DNA from 2 places in the Achromobacter sp. D10 genome. Region 2 is predicted to be linked to the other one. Evidence: predicted binding sites of a transcription regulator. Region 2 holds the regulator's gene; the other holds the start of a gene.
What was found. The regulator FliA, encoded in region 2, starts transcription of late flagellar genes. The targets are predictions, from matches to a motif close to CTAAAGTTTNNNNNNNNNNNGCCGNTA.
Positions count from the first base shown of each region.

Region 1: a site for FliA is predicted at 2,517-2,543, ahead of VCS63_RS12400 (flagellar protein FlaG). Genes of this name have one in related genera too.

Region 1 is NZ_JAYJLE010000004.1:17,016-25,716, forward strand. Features, by position in the region: gene VCS63_RS12385 (flagellar protein FliT) at 1-50, opposite strand, end outside; gene fliS (flagellar export chaperone FliS) at 97-525, opposite strand; gene fliD (flagellar filament capping protein FliD) at 544-1,929, opposite strand; gene VCS63_RS12400 (flagellar protein FlaG) at 2,072-2,449, opposite strand; gene VCS63_RS12405 (IclR family transcriptional regulator) at 2,592-3,329, shown strand; gene VCS63_RS12410 (acyl-CoA dehydrogenase family protein) at 3,367-4,533, opposite strand; gene VCS63_RS12415 (CaiB/BaiF CoA transferase family protein) at 4,533-5,765, opposite strand; gene VCS63_RS12420 (tripartite tricarboxylate transporter substrate binding protein) at 5,762-6,733, opposite strand; gene VCS63_RS12425 (cupin domain-containing protein) at 6,800-7,216, opposite strand; gene folC (bifunctional tetrahydrofolate synthase/dihydrofolate synthase) at 7,381-8,691, shown strand.
Region 2 is NZ_JAYJLE010000010.1:33,400-42,100, forward strand. Features, by position in the region: gene cheA (chemotaxis protein CheA) at 1-526, opposite strand, end outside; gene VCS63_RS22075 (response regulator) at 556-936, opposite strand; gene motB (flagellar motor protein MotB) at 939-1,928, opposite strand; gene motA (flagellar motor stator protein MotA) at 1,940-2,815, opposite strand; gene flhC (flagellar transcriptional regulator FlhC) at 3,315-3,896, opposite strand; gene flhD (flagellar transcriptional regulator FlhD) at 3,928-4,251, opposite strand; gene VCS63_RS22100 (RNA polymerase sigma factor FliA) at 4,684-5,439, shown strand; gene VCS63_RS22105 (FliC/FljB family flagellin) at 5,970-7,223, shown strand; gene VCS63_RS22110 (hypothetical protein) at 7,553-8,383, shown strand.

The DNA.
Region 1 (8,701 bases), on a different contig from region 2:
TCCTGGTAGTGTTCCAGGATGGGGGAGGTGTACTGGGTCGTGGACGTCATGGAAATCTCGGGCGTTCGATTGCTGGACGGTGCGTATGCAGTGCCGTCAAGGCTGCACGCCCCCGGCAGGGCGATCAATGGATGTCTGCCAGGCCTCGGCCAGATCCGCCAACAGGCGATCCGCCGTTTCGAGCGCTTCCGGATCTGCTTTCAGGTTTGCCATCAGCAGCGTGCGGACAATGTAGTCGTACAGGCGGGCGAGGTTGGCGGCGATTTCGCCGCCCGCCTCCATGTTCAGGCCGGTTTTCAAGCCTTCGTCGACAATCTTGATGGCCTTCGAGATGGCTGCGCCCCGTTCCGTGATCCTGCCTTCCTGCAGGTGGAGGCGAGCCTGCCCGATTGCCGCCCGGGCGCCCATGTACAGCAGCGAAATCAGCCTTTCCGGGCTGGCCCCCAGGATTTGTGTTTCCAGGCCGATCTCGGCGTAGGAACGCACGGAATAAGATCCGGTCGGGCGGCGGGCGGCATAAGTCATCGATACATCTTCTGTAGGTTACTTGGACTTGCTCAGGGCTGCGAATTGTTGAGTCAGATAGTTGGCAGTGGCCGTTTGCTGAGACACGAACTTCTCCAACGCAACGAACTGGGCGCGCATGGTTGCCATGGAGGCGTCGCTGCTGGCTTTGGCTCGGGTGAGCTGATCCTTGACATCTTTGATGGATTCGGTCAGGCCTTCCTGACGAATCTTGATTGAGCCGTTGTCGCCCAACATGCTTTTCGCGGCTGCCGTGAACTGCGCAGTAAGGCCATTCGTCGAGGTCATAATGCGCTTGACGTCGGCGGGGTTTTCGACCAGCGCCTTGTCCAGTTGCTTCTGATCGACCTTCAACGTGCCGGTCTTCGGGTCAAGCGTGACACCCAGGTCAGCCAACGACCGCAGAGTTCCTTCCGACGTCACGACTCGCAGTGCGTTGGACATGGTGGACTGGATACTACGGGTTGTGGCGTCACCGGTAAGGGCCTGATTGGTTTCTGCGACAACGTCGAATGCGGTGTGCTTGGCAATCGTGTTTTGCAGCGAGTTATATGCGGTGACGAATTCCTGAACCGCCTTGCTGGCGACACTGGTGTCGCTTTCCAGCTTCAGGGTGACTGTCTTACCAGCTTCGGTCGTGGCCGTCAGGTTCAAGGTTACGCCATCGATAGCGGTGGAAATGCTGTTGCTACCACTCTTGATGGGGATGCCGTTGACTTCGATCTCAGCGTCCACGGGGACTGTCTGTTGCGCCATCTTCGGGTTGAGATCGGCCGGGTCCGTGTTGTAGTTCAGGATGTCCTTGAGTTTTTGATCGCCGGTGACCGTGATCGACTTCACCGATGCCTGTTCGCCTGTGTCCTTGGCGCTCAGCATCAGGTAGCTGTTGCCGCTGCCGTCATTGATGATGCTGGCCCGTACTCCGACCTTGTCATCGCTATTGATCGCACTGGCGATGCCGTTCAGCGAAGTGTCGTTTTTCAGGTCGATGGTGCGGGTTTCGCCATTGGTCAGTTCAATCGTGAATGAGCCGGTCGCACCATTGAACGCCTTTCGGTCCGCAACCAATCCGGATTGGAGGGTGTGTGCGGTGGCCAGCTTGTTCACCTTGATGGAGTACTCCCCCATGGTGGCGCCATCGGTGCCCACAGTCGCGGTCAAGCCGTTGCCCGAGACGTTGGCTTTTACCGCGTCCAGGACGGAATTCTTGCCCAGTGCTTCAGCGGCTTTCTGCACGGCTTCCACCGCGCTTTGAATTTGGCCAAAGGCGCTTACGCGGGCCTCGTAGCTTGCCTGGCGGGTCGTGTACAGGCTCAGCTTTTTGTCCTCTGCAGCTTGAAGCTTGGTGAGGATCTCCTCCAGAGGAAGTCCGGTGGTCGAGCCGAGGTTGGTGATGGAGGCCATGTGAAATTCCTTCCTAGCGATGCGATTCTGTCAAAAATACGAAGCCGGCGATTGGCCGGGTAAGGGCATAAGGCGGGCCTAATTCGGCGCTTCCAAAGCGTCGACCGCTCAGCGGTAGATCAAATCAAAATTTGGGGCCGTATTACGCCGAAGTCTTAATACCGTTGCCTTGCATGTTCACGATCATCTTGGCGATTTTCAGCAACGTTTCGCTGGGGATCGTGCGGATGACATCACCAGATTCTGCGTCTACCACAGAAACCACGACCTGGTGCACATTGGGGTCGATCTCAAATTTCAACTGCGTGGACCAAGACTTCATTTGGTCGTTGATTTCGTCCAGAGCCTTGTCCAAGGGAAGCTTCTGCGAATCGGATTGGTCCGACGTTGCGCTGTCCGAAGCTCCGCTGTTCGTTGCGGCGGCCGCGGGCACGACGCTCACGGCGGGGTCCGGCGCGACCGGTGCGGCTGCGACCGGGGCGGGTGCAAACGAGGCGGGGGCTAGCGGGGTTACGGCCATGATCACTCCAACGGCGATGTGGGCGTCTCGGAGGAACGCGCTGTTTTCAGGGAATTCTCAGCTACCATTACGGCAGGCCCGCAAGGAACTTTAGCCGCCGGCGAGCCAAATGTTTCACGTGATAAACAGTTCGGATCGGGCAATGAGTGTCAAGACGGCGCTGCGAGTTATCGAAATAATCGAAACCTATGCCCGCGAAAAGCGCGCGCTCCCTCTATCTGAACTGGCCCGCTTGCTGGATGTACCGGTATCGAGTTGCCTGGCGCTGATCCGAACCCTGACGGGGTTGGGCTATCTCTATGAAACCGGGCGGCGCCAGGGCTATTACCCGACGGGCAGGCTGCTTGCCATGGCCCAGCGCATCGCTCGCGCAGATCCTGTGTTGGACCGGGTCTATCCCAGTCTTGCAGAATTAAGGGACGCAACGAGGGAAACAATTGTTTTCGCCAAGCTGAGCCAGGATGGGCGAGTGGTCTATCTGGATGTGCTGGATTCGCCCCATACCATCAGATACGCGCCTGTTGCGGGCGAATTCAAGGACGTTCACGCAAATTCGCTGGGAAAGGCCTTGCTATCCCTGCTGGACGAACCCGCCCGCGACGCCATGCTCGCAAGCATGCCCATGACGCGCCACAACGAGCGCACCTTGGTTACCCGCGAGGCCTTGCTGGCTGACCTGGATCTGTCCCGCCAGCGCGGTTGGTTCATGAATAGCGGGGAATCGATAGCCGACGTGGGAGCGATTGCCTGGCCCGTTACCTTGTCCGGCGAACATTATGCGATTTCAGTAGGCGGACCGATCTATCGGATCGAGCCGCAGCAGGAGGCGTATGCGCGGATACTGCGGTCGGCCTGCACGGCGCTGGAGCAGCAGGCCTGACAGGCAGGCCTTGCGCCCCGGCGGGGATTTGCGGCTCTCAGTAGGACTTGGGCAGCCCCAGCACTTTTTCCGCTATGAAGCACATGATCAGTTGCGGGCTGACCGGCGCGATGCGGGGAATGAAGCTCTCGCGCAGCAGGCGCTCTACGTGGTATTCCTTGGCGTAGCCCATGCCGCCCAGAGTCATGACGGCGGTCTGGCAGGCGTTGTAGCCGGCTTCGGCCGCAAGATACTTGGCCGAGTTGGCGTAGGGACCGCAAGGCTTGCCCGCGTCATAGAGGCTGGCAGCCTTGAAAACCATCAGATCCGCCGCTTCCAGCTGCATCCAGGCCTGAGCCAACGGATGCTGGATCCCCTGGTTCTGGCCTATCGGGCGGCCGAACACCGTACGCTCGCCCGCGTATTTCACGGCGCGTTCCAGTGCTGCGCGGCCGATGCCCACCGCTTCCGCCGCGATGAGGATGCGCTCGGGATTCAGGCCGTGCAGGATGTACTCAAACCCTCGCCCTTCCTCGCCGATGCGGTCGGCCACGGGAATGCGCAGGCCATCGATGAAGAGCATGTTCGAGTCCACCGCCTTGCGGCCCATTTTCTCGATTTCACGCACTTCAATCTTGTCGCGGTTCAGGTCCGTATAAAACAGCGACAGTCCCTGCGTCGGTTTTTCGACATCGGATAGCGGGGTGGTGCGCGCCAACAGCAGCATTTTGTGGGCGACCTGGGCGGTCGATATCCAGATCTTGCGGCCATGCACGACGTATTCGTCGCCTTGGCGTTCGGCGCGGGTACGCAGCTTGGTGGTGTCCAGCCCGGCGTCCGGTTCGGTCACCGCGAAGCAGGCTTTCTCGCGGCCGGCGATCAAGGGTTCCAGCCAGCGGCGGCGCTGCTCGTCGCTGCCAAAGACCACGACCGGGTTCAGGCCGAAGATGTTCATATGGACGGCCGAGGCGCCGGTAAAGCCTGCGCCGGAAGCCGCAATGGTTTGCATCATCAGCGCCGCTTCGGTCATGCCCAGGCCCGCGCCGCCATATTCTTGGGGCATGGCGATGCCCAGCCAGCCGTCGCGAGCCAGATCGGCATGCAGGGGCTCCGGGAAGCCGCCTTCGCGGTCGCGCTCCAGCCAGTATTCATCCGGATAGCGTTCGCAGATTCGGGAGACGGCATCTCGCAGCGCCAGCTGTTCTGGGGTGAATTCAAAGTCCATCAGTCGTTTCCATCGTGAGTGATGCCGCGGGCCGCCAAGGCGTCGATGCAGGCATGGTCGTAGCCGGCCTCGGCCAGCACTTCGCGGCTGTGTTGGCCCAGCCTGGGGGCGGGGCGGCGTATGGAGGTGGGAGTGCTTTCGTATTTGCCGAGAGGAGCGGTTGTGCGGATGGGGCCTTCGCTGGGGTGGTCCATGGTCCGGATAAAGCCGGTCGCGGCCAGATGTTCATCCTGCAGCAGATCGTCCACGGTATAGAGCGGCGAGGCGGGGATGTCCGCCCGCGCCAGTCCTTCTAGCCAGTCCTGGCTGGGCCGGGTGGCGATGACGTCGGCGACAAAGGCGTAGACCTCGCTGATGTGGGCGGCGCGCGCGCCGTGCGAACTGAAACGCGGGTCTTGCGACAGCTCGGGCCGGCCGATCAGATCGAAGAAGTTGCGCCAATGCTTGTCGTTGTAGATAAGCAGGCAGATGTAGCCGTCAGCGGTGGCGTAGGGGCGCCGGTGCGGCGCCAGCAGGCGGGCATAGCCGGTAGGGCCCATCGGCGGATCGAAGGTCGCGCCGCCCAGATGGTCGCCCAGCACAAGGTGAGCCATGCCTTCGAACATGGGAAGTTCGACCTGTTGGCCCCGCCCTGTGCCGCGTGCATGCAGCACCGCGGACAACAGCGCGATGCCGACGTGCAAGCCCACCGCGCGGTCGGCCAGGGTGAGCGGTGCGTAACGCGGCACATCTGCGCTCTGTTGGGCGGAGAGGGCGGCAATGCCGGTCTGTCCCTGGATCAGGTCATCGTAGGCGGGCCGTCCGGCATAGGGACCGGCCTCGCCATAGCCATAGGCGCCCAGGTAAATGATGCGGGGATTGCGCGCTGCCACGGCTTCGTAGGACAAACCGAGCCGGGCCATCGCCTGGGGGCGGATGTTGTAGAGCAGGGCGTCGCAGTCTTCGGCCAGCTTCAGGCAGGCCGTAAGGCCTTCTGGCGTCTTCAGGTCCAGCACGATGGACCGCTTGTTGCGGTTCAGGTGCAAATAGATATGTCCCATCCCCGGATTGCGCATGGGGCCGACCGCGCGCATGTTGTCGCCCGCGGGCGGTTCGACCTTGATGACGTCGGCGCCCAGGTCGGCCAGGACCTGAGTGGCGTAGGGGCCCATGACGACCGTGCTCAAGTCCAGGATGCGCAGGCCCGCCAGGGGGCCGGCCGCAGGCGCTTCGGATTGTGGCTTGTCGCTCATTGCTGCTCGATTCCTGCGTCACGGATCAGCTTGCCCCACAGGTCCAGCTGCGCACTCACGAACTGGGCGAAGGCTTGCGGTGTGCTGGAGAACGCGTCGAACCCCAGGCCGGCCAGGCGTTTTTGCACGTCCGGCTTGGCGACCACCTGGTTGATCGCCGCATTCAGCTTGGCCACGATTTCCGGCGGCATGCCGGCCGGGCCGAAATAGCCATTCCAGGAGTTCAGGTCGAAGTCCTGCACGCCGGATTCGGCCATGGACGGCAGGTCGGGCACGATGGCGCTGCGTTCCGCGGTCGACACCGCCAGGGCACGCAATTGGCCCGACTGCACGAACGGCAAACCGGAAGCGAGGTCGGTGAACATGAAGTCGACCTGCCCGCCCACCACGTCGGTCAGCCCCTGTGGCGTGCCCTTATAGGGCACATGCAGGATGTCGATCTTGGCGCGGTTGGCCAGGGTGGCGCCCGCGACGATGCCGGTGCTGTTCCCGCTGGCATAGGTAATGCGGCCGGGGCGCTGGCGGGCGTCGGCCACCAATTCACCCACCGTTTTCCATGGGCGCTTCGGGTTGACGACCAGAATGAAGGGCAGGTTGCCGCCGCGGGCGATGGGGGTGAAATCCTTGACCGGGTCGTACGGCACGTTTTTCATCAGCCATGGCGCGGCCGAATGAGAGGTATTGGTGGTGACGAACAGCGTGTAGCCGTCGGGCTTGGCGCGCGCCACGTAGTTGGCCGCGATGGTGGCATTGGCTCCAGGTTTGTTCTCCACCACGACCTGCTGGCCCAGGATGGTAGCGAGCTCGGCGCCGAAGATGCGGCCCACCGCGTCGGTGCCCGACCCGGCGGGGAAGGGAACGATCAGGGTGATGGGTTTGGCTGGGTAATCGGCGGCGTGCGCGGCGGGCGCGGTGAACAGGGCCGCGCCGCTCATCAGGGCGGCGCCCAGCAGGGGCAGGACTTTCATTGGGTTGTCTCCAGGTTTGGAATCCAGGCGCGGTTTCTGCGTCCGCGGCCTGAGGCTGTGGCCGCTTCAGGCGGCTGCGGGGGGCGCCGGAAAGCCGCGGATCACGCGGTCGGGGGATTCTTCATAAGGCGGGGTGTAGATCACCAGCAGACGGGCAGGCTCATCGCTCGTGACCGTGAATACGTGCGGAACGTCCGGCGGGAAATAGCAGCAGTCTCCGGGACCCATGTCAGCCCATTCGTCCTGGACTTGGGCCCGCGCCGTGCCGGAAAGCAAGTAGCAGACCTGCTCGATGCCGGGATGGGCGTGCGGCAAGGCCCCTTTGCCTTTGTCGATGACGCCCAGCAGCACTTCCACCCCGCGGGCGCCCACGGTGTCGGGGCCGATCAGGCGGCGGTTCAGGGTGCCGGTGTGGTTGGCAGGGTGATAGCCGGGCACGGAGGCCTCGCGCACGAGCCAGGCCGGGGTCTTGCGTTGTGTCATGTTCAGTCCGAATAAATTTTCATACGTGAAATTATTTTTATGTATGGAAAAAATATCGGCAAGCGGTTTTTAGCGGTGGATACCTTGTCGCTCCCTGGGGGATTAGGGAAAACACGGTGCGTGGACTGCTAAAATCGAAGGCTTATTTCACTCTCGGCCCAGTCATGTCTTCTGCCCGCACGCCCGACGCCTCCGCCACCTTGCCCGATTGGCTGCAGTACCTGGAATCGATCCACGCCACTGCCATCGACATGGGGCTGGACCGGGTGCGGGAAGTGGCCGGCCGGATGGGGCTGGCGTTGTCCGGGGTGAAGTTCGTCGTCGGCGGCACCAATGGCAAGGGGTCCACCTGTGCCATGCTGGAAGCGATCCTGCTCGCGGCCGGCTATAAGGTCGGGCTCTACACTTCGCCTCACCTGATCGACTTCAACGAACGTGCCCGCATCAATGGCCAGATCGCCACGGACGAGGCGTTGATCGCCCAGTTCCAGGCGGTTGAAGCCGCCCGCGGCGAGGTCTCGCTGACCTATTTCGAATTCACCACCTTGGCCATCCTGCGCCTCTTTTCGCAGTCCAGGCTGGACGCCGTGGTGCTGGAGGTCGGCCTGGGCGGTCGCCTGGACGCCGTGAACATTGTCGATGCCGATTGCTCCATCGTCACCAGTGTCGACCTGGACCACACCGACTGGCTGGGCGACACGCGTGAAAAGATCGGCTTCGAGAAAGCCCACATCTACCGCAGCGGGCGGCCGGCCATCTGCAGCGATCCCATGCCTCCGCAATCGCTGCTGGACCATGTCCAGGAAATCGGCGCCGACCTCTGGCTCTTCGGCCGTGATTTCAACTATTCGGGCGATCGCCAGCAGTGGGCTTACGGTGGACGCGAACAGCGCCGCAATTCCCTGGCCTATCCGGCGCTGCGCGGCGCCAATCAGTTGCTGAATGCTTCGGCGGCGCTTGCGGCGCTGGAGTCGGTGCGCGACCGCCTGCCGATACCGCAACAGGCGGTGCGCCTGGGGCTGTTGCAGGCCTCGCTGCCGGGGCGCTTTCAGATCCTGCCGGGCCAGCCCGCGGTCATCCTGGACGTGGCGCATAACCCGCATGCGGCGGCGGTGCTGGCGCAGAACCTCGATAACATGGGTTTCCATCCCTATACCCACGCGGTATTCGGCATGCTGAACGACAAGGACCTGGCCGGTGTGATCGCCAAGCTCGGCACGCGCGTCGACAACTGGTACTGCGCGGGTCTGCCGGGGCCGCGCGGCACGACTGGGGAAGCGCTTGCGCAACAGGTGGCCGCGGCGTTGCCGCCCACACCCGCGGGGGGCGAAAAGCCGGGCATCTCCTCGTATGCGGATCCCGCGCAGGCCTTTGCGGCGGCGCGCGAACGGGCGGGGGAGAATGATAGAATCGTGGTGTTCGGCTCGTTTCTCACCGTAGCCTCGGTTTTGCAGGCTCTGGGTCGCAAGGCATAGGCAGCAGCGG
Region 2 (8,701 bases):
CCTGCGGCGCGGCCGCGGGTTCGGGACTTGGCACCGGAGCCGCCTGCGCCGGGGCCTGAACCTGAACCGGCGGCGGGGTCGCAGGCGCGGGAGCTTGTGCCGGCGCGGATTCTGCGGCGGGATCCTTATGCTCCAGCGCAAGCTGCCTCAACACGGCGCAGATACGCTCAAACACGGCTTCATCGGGCTCTTCGGAGGCCCGATAGGCATCCAGTTGGCTTTTGAGCACGTCTTTCGTTTCCAAGAAAATATCGATCATGTCCGTGCGCAGCGCCATTTCGCCACGACGGATCGCGTCCAGGAGGTTTTCCAGCAAGTGGGTCGTGCCCGCCAGCTGCGTAAAGCAGCCGAACGTCGCCGCCCCACCCTTGATCGAGTGGGCCGCGCGGAAAATTGCGTTGAGCTGTTCGATGTCGGGCGCGCCCACATCGAGCTCAAGCAGCAATTGCTCCATTTGCGCGAGCAGCTCATCGGCCTCGTCGAAAAAGGTCTCGTAAAACTGACTGAGGTCCAAACCAGAACTCATGACCCGTACGCCTTCAAAAATGAACCTGCTTACGCGCCGGCCTGCTCGTCGAGCAGTTCAGACGCCAATTCCACCAGCACGTCGGGATCGACGGGCTTGGACAGCCAGCCGCAAACCCCAAGATCCCGGGCAGCCATCTTGCTATCCACGTCGTCTTCGGTGGTCAGCACCAGTACCGGCACATCCACGTATTCGTCTTCCTGGCGCAAACCCTGGATCAGCTCCAGCCCACCCATGACCGGCATGTTCCAGTCGCTGACCACCAGGTCCACGGGATGGCTGCGCGCCATTTCCAGCGCTTCCTGACCGTTGCCGGCCGTAAGAACCTTCCACCCCGCGCCCGTCAACGTCGCCTGGACGATCATCCGCATCGTCGCCGAGTCGTCCGCCACAAGAATCGTTGCCGCCATTGCTATCGAACCCCTTCCGCGGACGGGTTGTTCTCCGTCTCGCCTGGTTTGGTTGCCGTCGTGGCCTGGGCCGCGGCTCGCGCCGCTTCCACCGCCGTTCCCACCTCGCGAGCATCCTTTGCGCTGACATCCGCGGCTGCGGCGTTCTCGCTTTCGATGCGCCGTTGGGTGCTCAGATTGAGCACCACGAGGCTGATACGTCTATTAACGGCCGCGTACGGGTCATCTTTAACGAGGCTCATGCTGGACGACAGCCCCTGGATACGCAGGACCTTGCTTTCGTTCATGCCGCCGGCCACCAACTCCTGCCGCGACGCGTTGGCACGGTCCGCCGAAAGCTCCCAGTTGCTATAGGCGCGTTCGCCGCGCGCATACTGCGAGGCGTCGGTGTGCCCCGAAATACTGACCTTGTTGGGCAATTCGTTCAGCACCGGCCCAAGTTCCCGCAGGATGTCACGCATGTATGGCTGCACTTCCGCACGGCCGGTAGCGAACATGGGACGGTTCTGGTTATCGATAATCTGGATACGCAAGCCCTCAGTGGTGAGGTCGATCAGCAGTTGCGGCCGGAAAGTCTTCAGCACAGGGCTGGTTTCGATAACGTTTTCGAGGCGCTTTTTCAAATTCTCGAGGCGATGCTGCTCGCGGCGCTCGGCATCGCCCATGGGCTGAGCCTCGACCCGGTTGCCCTGCGCGCGGCGCACATCGCCTTCGCTGCGCAAGGGGTCGCTGCCGCCGCCCGGCACCGCACTGGTTTCGGCCGAACTGCTGGGCCCGCCCGTGATGGCCACGCGCAACGGCATGCGGAAGTACTCCGCTATACCCTTGAGCTCTTCGCGCGGCACGATGCTGACCAGCCACATCACCAGAAAGAACGCCATCATCGCCGTGATGAAGTCGGCGTAAGCGATTTTCCAGCTGCCCCCGTGATGCCCGCCGCCATGGACCTTCTTGCGGCGGATCACCACACGGTGGTTGTTTACCGTGCTCATGGCCTGCTCCGTCAGGCCTTGCCGGGGGTCGCGGACTTGGCTTGCCGGACGTGCTCTTCCAGCTCACCGAAGGTCGGACGCACCGCGGAGAACAGCACCTTACGGCCAAACTCGACCGCCAGTTGGGGCGGATAACCGTTCATGCTGGCCAACAGCGTGGTCTTGATGCATTCCAGAATCTTGGTGGCTTCGTCGCTGCGGCGCTCGACGCGCGAGGCCAGCGGACCCACGAAGCCGTAAGCCAGCAAAATCCCGAGGAAAGTGCCCACCATCGCCTTGGAAATCAGGTCACCCAGGATAGCGGGGGGCTGATCCACGGCGGCCAGCGCCTTGATCACGCCCAGCACCGCGGCCACGATACCGAAGGCCGGCAGGCCGTCGGCCATCTGCTGCAGGGCACGCACAGGCACCTCGCGTTCATGGCGGTAGGTCTCGATTTCCTCGTCCATGAGGGTTTCGATTTCGAACGAACTCATGTTGCCGCTGATCATGATGCGCAGGTAGTCCGTGATGAACTCCATGAGCTTGGCGTCTTTGGCGATGCGGGGATATTCACTGAAGATCGGGCTGGATTCAGGGTCCTCGATATGCGATTCGATCGCCATGAGGCCTTCGCGGCGCGCCTTGTTCAGCAGCACGTACAGGAGCGCCATCAGCTCCATGTATACGTCCTTGCCATAGCGCGAGCTCTTCAGCGTGTCCGGCAGCGCGGCCTTGACCAGCATCAGTGACTTCTTGCTGTTGCTGGCGAGGAAAGCTCCGAAGGCCGCCCCGAAGATCAGGGTGAGCTCGAACGGCTGGTACAGCGCGCCCAGGTGGCCGCCCAGCGCTATGAAGCTGCCGACGACCGACACGGCCACCACGAGAAAACCGATAACAATCAACACATCAGGCCCCTGCCAACGAAGTCAAAAAAAAGCCCCCACGCCGCGCCTTCGGCTTGCTGCCCCCCAAGGGGGCGTTTTTGCCTTGGGACGGCCCGGCGGCAAAAATGCCCCCACGCCGCGCCTTCGGCTTGCTGCCCCCAAGGGGGCTTTTTGCCTTGGGGCGGCCCGGCGGCAACAATGCCCCCCCCACGCCGCGCCGTCGGCTTGCTGCCCCCAAGGGGGCTTTTTGCCTTGGGGCGGCCCGGCGGCAACAATGCCCCCCCCACGCCGCGCCGTCGGCTTGCTGCCCCCAAGGGGGCTTTTTGCCTTGGGGCGGCCCGGCGGCAACAATGCCCCCCCCCCACGCCGCGCCTTCGGCTTGCTGCCCCCAAGGGGGCTTTTTGCCTTGGGGCGGCCCGGAGGCAAAACAACGGCGTCAATGATCCCCTGTTCCCCCCGGGCCAAAAAGGCGGGTTACGGGGGGTTTTCCAGGGCTTTTGATGTATTTGGATACCGCAGGTCAGAGCCGGGCGGTATTCGCAGTGGGCGCGGCACGGGTGCCGGCGCGCGCCTTGGCCGCGGCGCGTGTCTTGCCGGCGCGGGGTGGCGGACGGCAGATCGCGCACACGAAATCCGACTGGGGATCGTGGGCATGGGCGATGAAATGCCCACCGCACTGGCGGCAGGCGGACATTTGCAGCATGCCGCTATCGAAAAATCGCACCAGCATCCAGGCGCGGGTGAAGCTCAGGACGGGCTCCGCGCCTTCGGCGGCATCGGTACCGGCGTTCTCGAGATAGAGGCGATACGCGTCGATGGTGGCGCGGATGCCCTTGCTGCTGGTGCGCGTATTCAGGAACGAATACACGTTATAGAAGAGCGAGGAATGGATGTTCGGCAGCCAGGTCATGAACCAGTCGACCGAGAAAGGCAGCATGCCCTTGGGTGGCGAGCAACCGCGGATTTCGCGGTACAGGCGCGCCAGGCGGTCGTGGCTGAGACTGGTTTCAGCCTCCAGCACCTGCAGCCGGGCTCCCAAAGTGATCATGGAGCTGGCAAGCAGGATGTCATCCGCTTCCTGCGAAACGCTCTTGGTGGCCATTACATGTGTTCCGGATGGAATGATCAGGCCGTCAGGCCAATTCTTCGACCGGCTGCTTGGCCAGCAGGATGGTTGCATGCGCTTGTTGCAGCGCACCACCCAGGACGTCATGGGTCAGGGCGGACAGCAGGCTGTAGTCGTCGAAGCGGAAGCGGCACAGAAGCGAGCTGGAGCTGGCGAGCTTGACCAGTTGGGCCGGCGATAGACGCATCAGGATGTCCGCGACTTCATTGCTGAACCCCAAGCGGAACATCGATGCCGCGTAATCGTCGCGCAGCATGCGTTGTGCCAGTAACAAATATGACAGATTCACTTCACGAATGTCTGTCAGCAATGAATTTTCGACTTGTTGCACGCCCAACTCCCTATTCCCTATCCCGCCGATGGGGGCTTGTGTAAGCAAAAGCTCGGGAAATCCCGCCGCTTTTGCATCCGATACACCTCGCATTGATGCGAAATGTATCATTTGTTCGCAATTTAAGTAAAATTTACCACAGGTGATGTCATTTTCTATGACTTATATGACAAAACTTTGTTGATGTTGCGCAACTTACCGTTTCAGATACAGCTTGACATAAAAATTTCAGACAAATTTACGTCAATTTGGCAAATAAGCATTCAAAACATTGCGTACTTTGAGGAATGAAATGCCCTTATTTGCCGACAATGGCACCTTGCAGATCACTCAATCCAGCTAGCTTTAGCGCAGCCGCGCGTTTGTCGACAATGTCGCGAATTGACAACAACCGACAACGCGTCACGATGGACACCGCCAGACATTCCCGCAATGCCCCACGCAGATGACAGCCTGGTCGAATATGCCCCGCTAGTGCGGAAGCTGGCCCTGCAATTGCTCGCCAGACTACCGGCCAGCGTAGAACTCGACGACCTGATACAGGCCGGCATGATCGGCCTGTTGGACGCCGTGCGCCGTTACCAGGAAACCGCGGACGCCCAGTTCGAAACGTATGCCACCACCCGCATCCGCGGCGCGATGCTGGACGAACTCCGCGGCCAGGACTGGTTGCCGCGCAGCGTGCGCGCCAAGGCGCGCAAGATCGAGCAGGCGATCCAGCAACTCGAACAGCGTTTGATGCGCGCGCCCAGCGAAGCCGAGATCGCGCAACAGCTCGCCATGCCGCTGGACGAGTACCAGACGCTACTGCACGACGCCCAAGGCGTGCAGATCGTGCATTACGAAGATTTCACTACTGAGTCCGACGCTGCCGGCGGCCCGTCCGACTGGGCAGCCACCCTGAACCATGGGGCGGCCGGCGGTAATCCACTGGACTCGCTCTTGGCCGGCGACTTCCGCCAGGCGCTGATCCATGCGATAGACGCCCTCCCCGAGCGCGAAAAACTGTTGCTGTCGCTCTGTTACGAACAAGGGCTGAACCTGAAGGAAATCGGCGCGATCCTGAACGTGACCGAGGCGCGGGTGTGCCAGCTGCGGTCCCAGGCGACGGCGCGGATCCGGGCGAAGCTCAAGGAGCAGGCCTGGCAGGAATTGCCGCAGGATGGACAAATCGCGCAGGTGATTTAGGCCTGAGCGCATCCGCGCGCACCAGCAATCTGCTGCGCGCAACCGCCGCCACTAAAGAAGTGCCAGCAAAACGGACGCAACGAGCGTCCGTTTTGCTTTGGGTGCCGAAAACGTTTTGCTTTGGTTGCCGAAAACACATCGACCGTTCCGGACGACGCCTGCCTACTTTCCTCCGGGGACAACGAGGATGGATGGCCCTATAGAGGGATGCCCCCCGTAGATGGGTAGCCCTATACCCAGCAAAGGGGTAGTCCCATACATAGCCACCCAATATAGCCGCCCCGACTTGGTCCCCCGACATGGGGGTCGGACCTCACCCGCTGAGGCATGACCAGCGCGCCCGGGAAGAACAACAAGGTGGAAGAAAAATTTCGACTTTCGCGAAATAGCGCTAAAGATTGATTTTGGAGTGCCGTAATCCTGGCAACGGAGAGATTCCTAGACACCAAGTCGACGAACTTTCCCGTTAACACCAGTGGGCGGCCTTGCTGCCCAGTTTGAAGAAGCCTTTCTCTCTTGGGAGCCTGAACATGGCTGCAGTTATCAATACCAACTACCTCTCGCTGGTTGCTCAGAACAACCTGAACAAGTCGCAATCTTCCCTGGGCAGCGCCATCGAGCGCCTGTCGTCGGGCCTGCGCATCAACAGCTCCAAGGACGACGCCGCTGGCCAAGCCATTGCCAACCGCTTCACGGCCAACGTCAACGGCCTGACCCAAGCCGCCCGTAACGCCAACGATGGCATCTCGATCGCTCAAACGACCGAAGGCGCACTGAACGAAATCAACAACAACCTGCAACGCATCCGTCAGTTGTCCGTGCAAGCGGTCAGCGGCACCAACTCGGATTCCGACCTGCGCTCGATCCAGGACGAAATCCAGCAACGTCTGGACGAAATCGACCGTGTGTCGACCCAAACGCAATTCAACGGCGTTAAGGTCCTGTCGGCCGACAACAAGCTGACGATCCAAGTCGGCGCCAACGACAACGAAACCATCAGCATCGATCTGAAGCAAATCACCGCCGGCACGCTGGGCCTGGGCAGCTTCAGCGTCGCGGGCCCGACTGTCAACGCATCTGGCGCGATCACGAAGGCAGACGGCACTGCCGCCACCTCCGTGGGGGCGGCCGAATTCAAGAAGGTCTTCGGCAACGATACCCAATTCACGGCATCTGCGGTCAGCTTCGGTAGCGGCGCTCAGGCTGACTTCGCCCAAAAGCTGGGTGTTGCCTCGGGTAGCATTTCGCTCGGCGCTGATCTGAAGTCCGATGGTCGTGGCAACTGGTATGCCACCGTGACCGTCACCCCCTCTACGGCTACTGAAGTCGAAAACTTGGCCAGCCGCGGCATAACGGTCGGCGCGGATGGCAATGCCCTGGCATCTGGGGCCGCCTCCCAGTTCTACATCGCCGTGAACCCGCAATCGACCACTTCGACGGGTACCGCTACCGCCGCGTACACGCTCACCAGCAGCGACCTCAGCGTGGCCGCCATGACCACCGGCTCCACCGCCAACCCGCTGGCCAAGCTGGACAAGGCGCTGTCGGACGTCGACTCCCTGCGCGGTGAACTCGGCGCGGTCCAGAACCGTTTCGAATCGACGATCGCCAACCTGAACAACACCATCACCAACCTGTCCGCCGCCCGTTCGCGTATTCAAGACGCCGACTACGCCACGGAAGTGTCGAACATGACCAAGGCCCAGATCCTGCAACAAGCTGGTACCTCGGTTCTGGCGCAAGCCAACCAAGTGCCGCAAACGGTTCTGTCGCTGCTGCGTTAATCACGCCGCAACGCCTGACGCTCGGGTAGACGCAGAGCTGAAAGGCTTTGCTCTCCAGGCACCGACCGAGGGCCCTCACGCCCTCGTCGAGACTAACAAGCCGGCATACGCCGGCTTGTTTTATTTTTTTAGGTACGGCACCCAGTTTGCATGGGCCCTATTTGCTCACGACGGACATGAGCAACGAAGCCGCCAAGTCCGAGGTGTCCGGGCACGGTATTCACCCGCGTCGCAATCTAGCCCCATTTTTTCGGACTGTTCTCCCTTTTCACGCGGTCCATTTGGCTCATACTCCCGATTGCACGCCTTTGTATCCATAGTTTTCCAACATGACCGCGACGCCCTCCGATCCACACGCTACGCAGCACGGCAGCACCCCGGATCCAGATACCCAGGCGCCGATGGATGCGCAGACCCAACGTCTGCGCGACGAGAACCGCGCGCTGCGCGAATTACTTGTTGCCCAGGCGCAGGCCACGCCCTCCCCGCAGGAGCCTGGCCCGCTGCGGCGGGTGATTTGGTGGTTGATTTCCGCGCCCGGCGCCGCGCTCGTCGGCTGGCGCGCGTTGGTCGGACGCGAAGACGGGCGACCTCTCACGGGCAAACGCGTGGGGTATGCCACGTTGACGGTGCTGTACACGCTGGCGATCTACGGAGCGCTGGTGCTATTGGTAGTGTCTTGGAGTTCGCCGAATACGACGTCTTCCAGTGCTACGACAGCTAGTCCGGTACGAGTACCGCTGCTCCCTCCGCCCCTTAACGGGGAATCCGTGTCGACACAGCCAGAGTCGGCACCGGTAGCCCCGTCGTTGCCGGCTGCGAAGTCGGAACCGGAGCCAGCAGCCTCGATACCCAAGTCGGAAGCCACACCCACCGAGCCACGCGTCGCCCCGCCTACGCAGCCTGAGCATGCGTCCATGCAACGTGTAGCCACGAACGCGGGCGACGATCCTGGCACCGCGCCCAAATCCATCCTGCGCGTGACCGAGATCCCCGCAGAAAACCCTATGGCCTGGATTGACGAGCTGAAGAAGGAGTTAGCACGTTGCTCAACGATGGGCTTTTTCGAGCGTCCAGACTGTTCGTGGGCCGCACGCAAGCAATTCTGCGAACCTAACCACGCATGGGGCACTATCAACGAGTGCCCAAACCGGCCCTGAGGGTACGAGCCTTCGCTAAGGAATCGCGTATGAGGGCAAACTTACTGAGTCTGAGCGGCGCTGAACGACCCTGATTCTGGCTTTCGCTAGCGGGTGAAAAGCCACACCGATCAACGACACACAAATAACCGACGTCCAGCGCGCCAGTGCTGAAATCATCCCTATCTGCGGGCACGTCGGGTCATGAACACCCCTATCCTGTCTGCTGCCCGGCTTTTTACGCTACGCAGACATGGACCTCACACACCGCATATATCTCCAGCCTCCACCGCAGCGCCGAGTCGTTCCGGCGGTCATTCAACGCACTACAGCGAATGT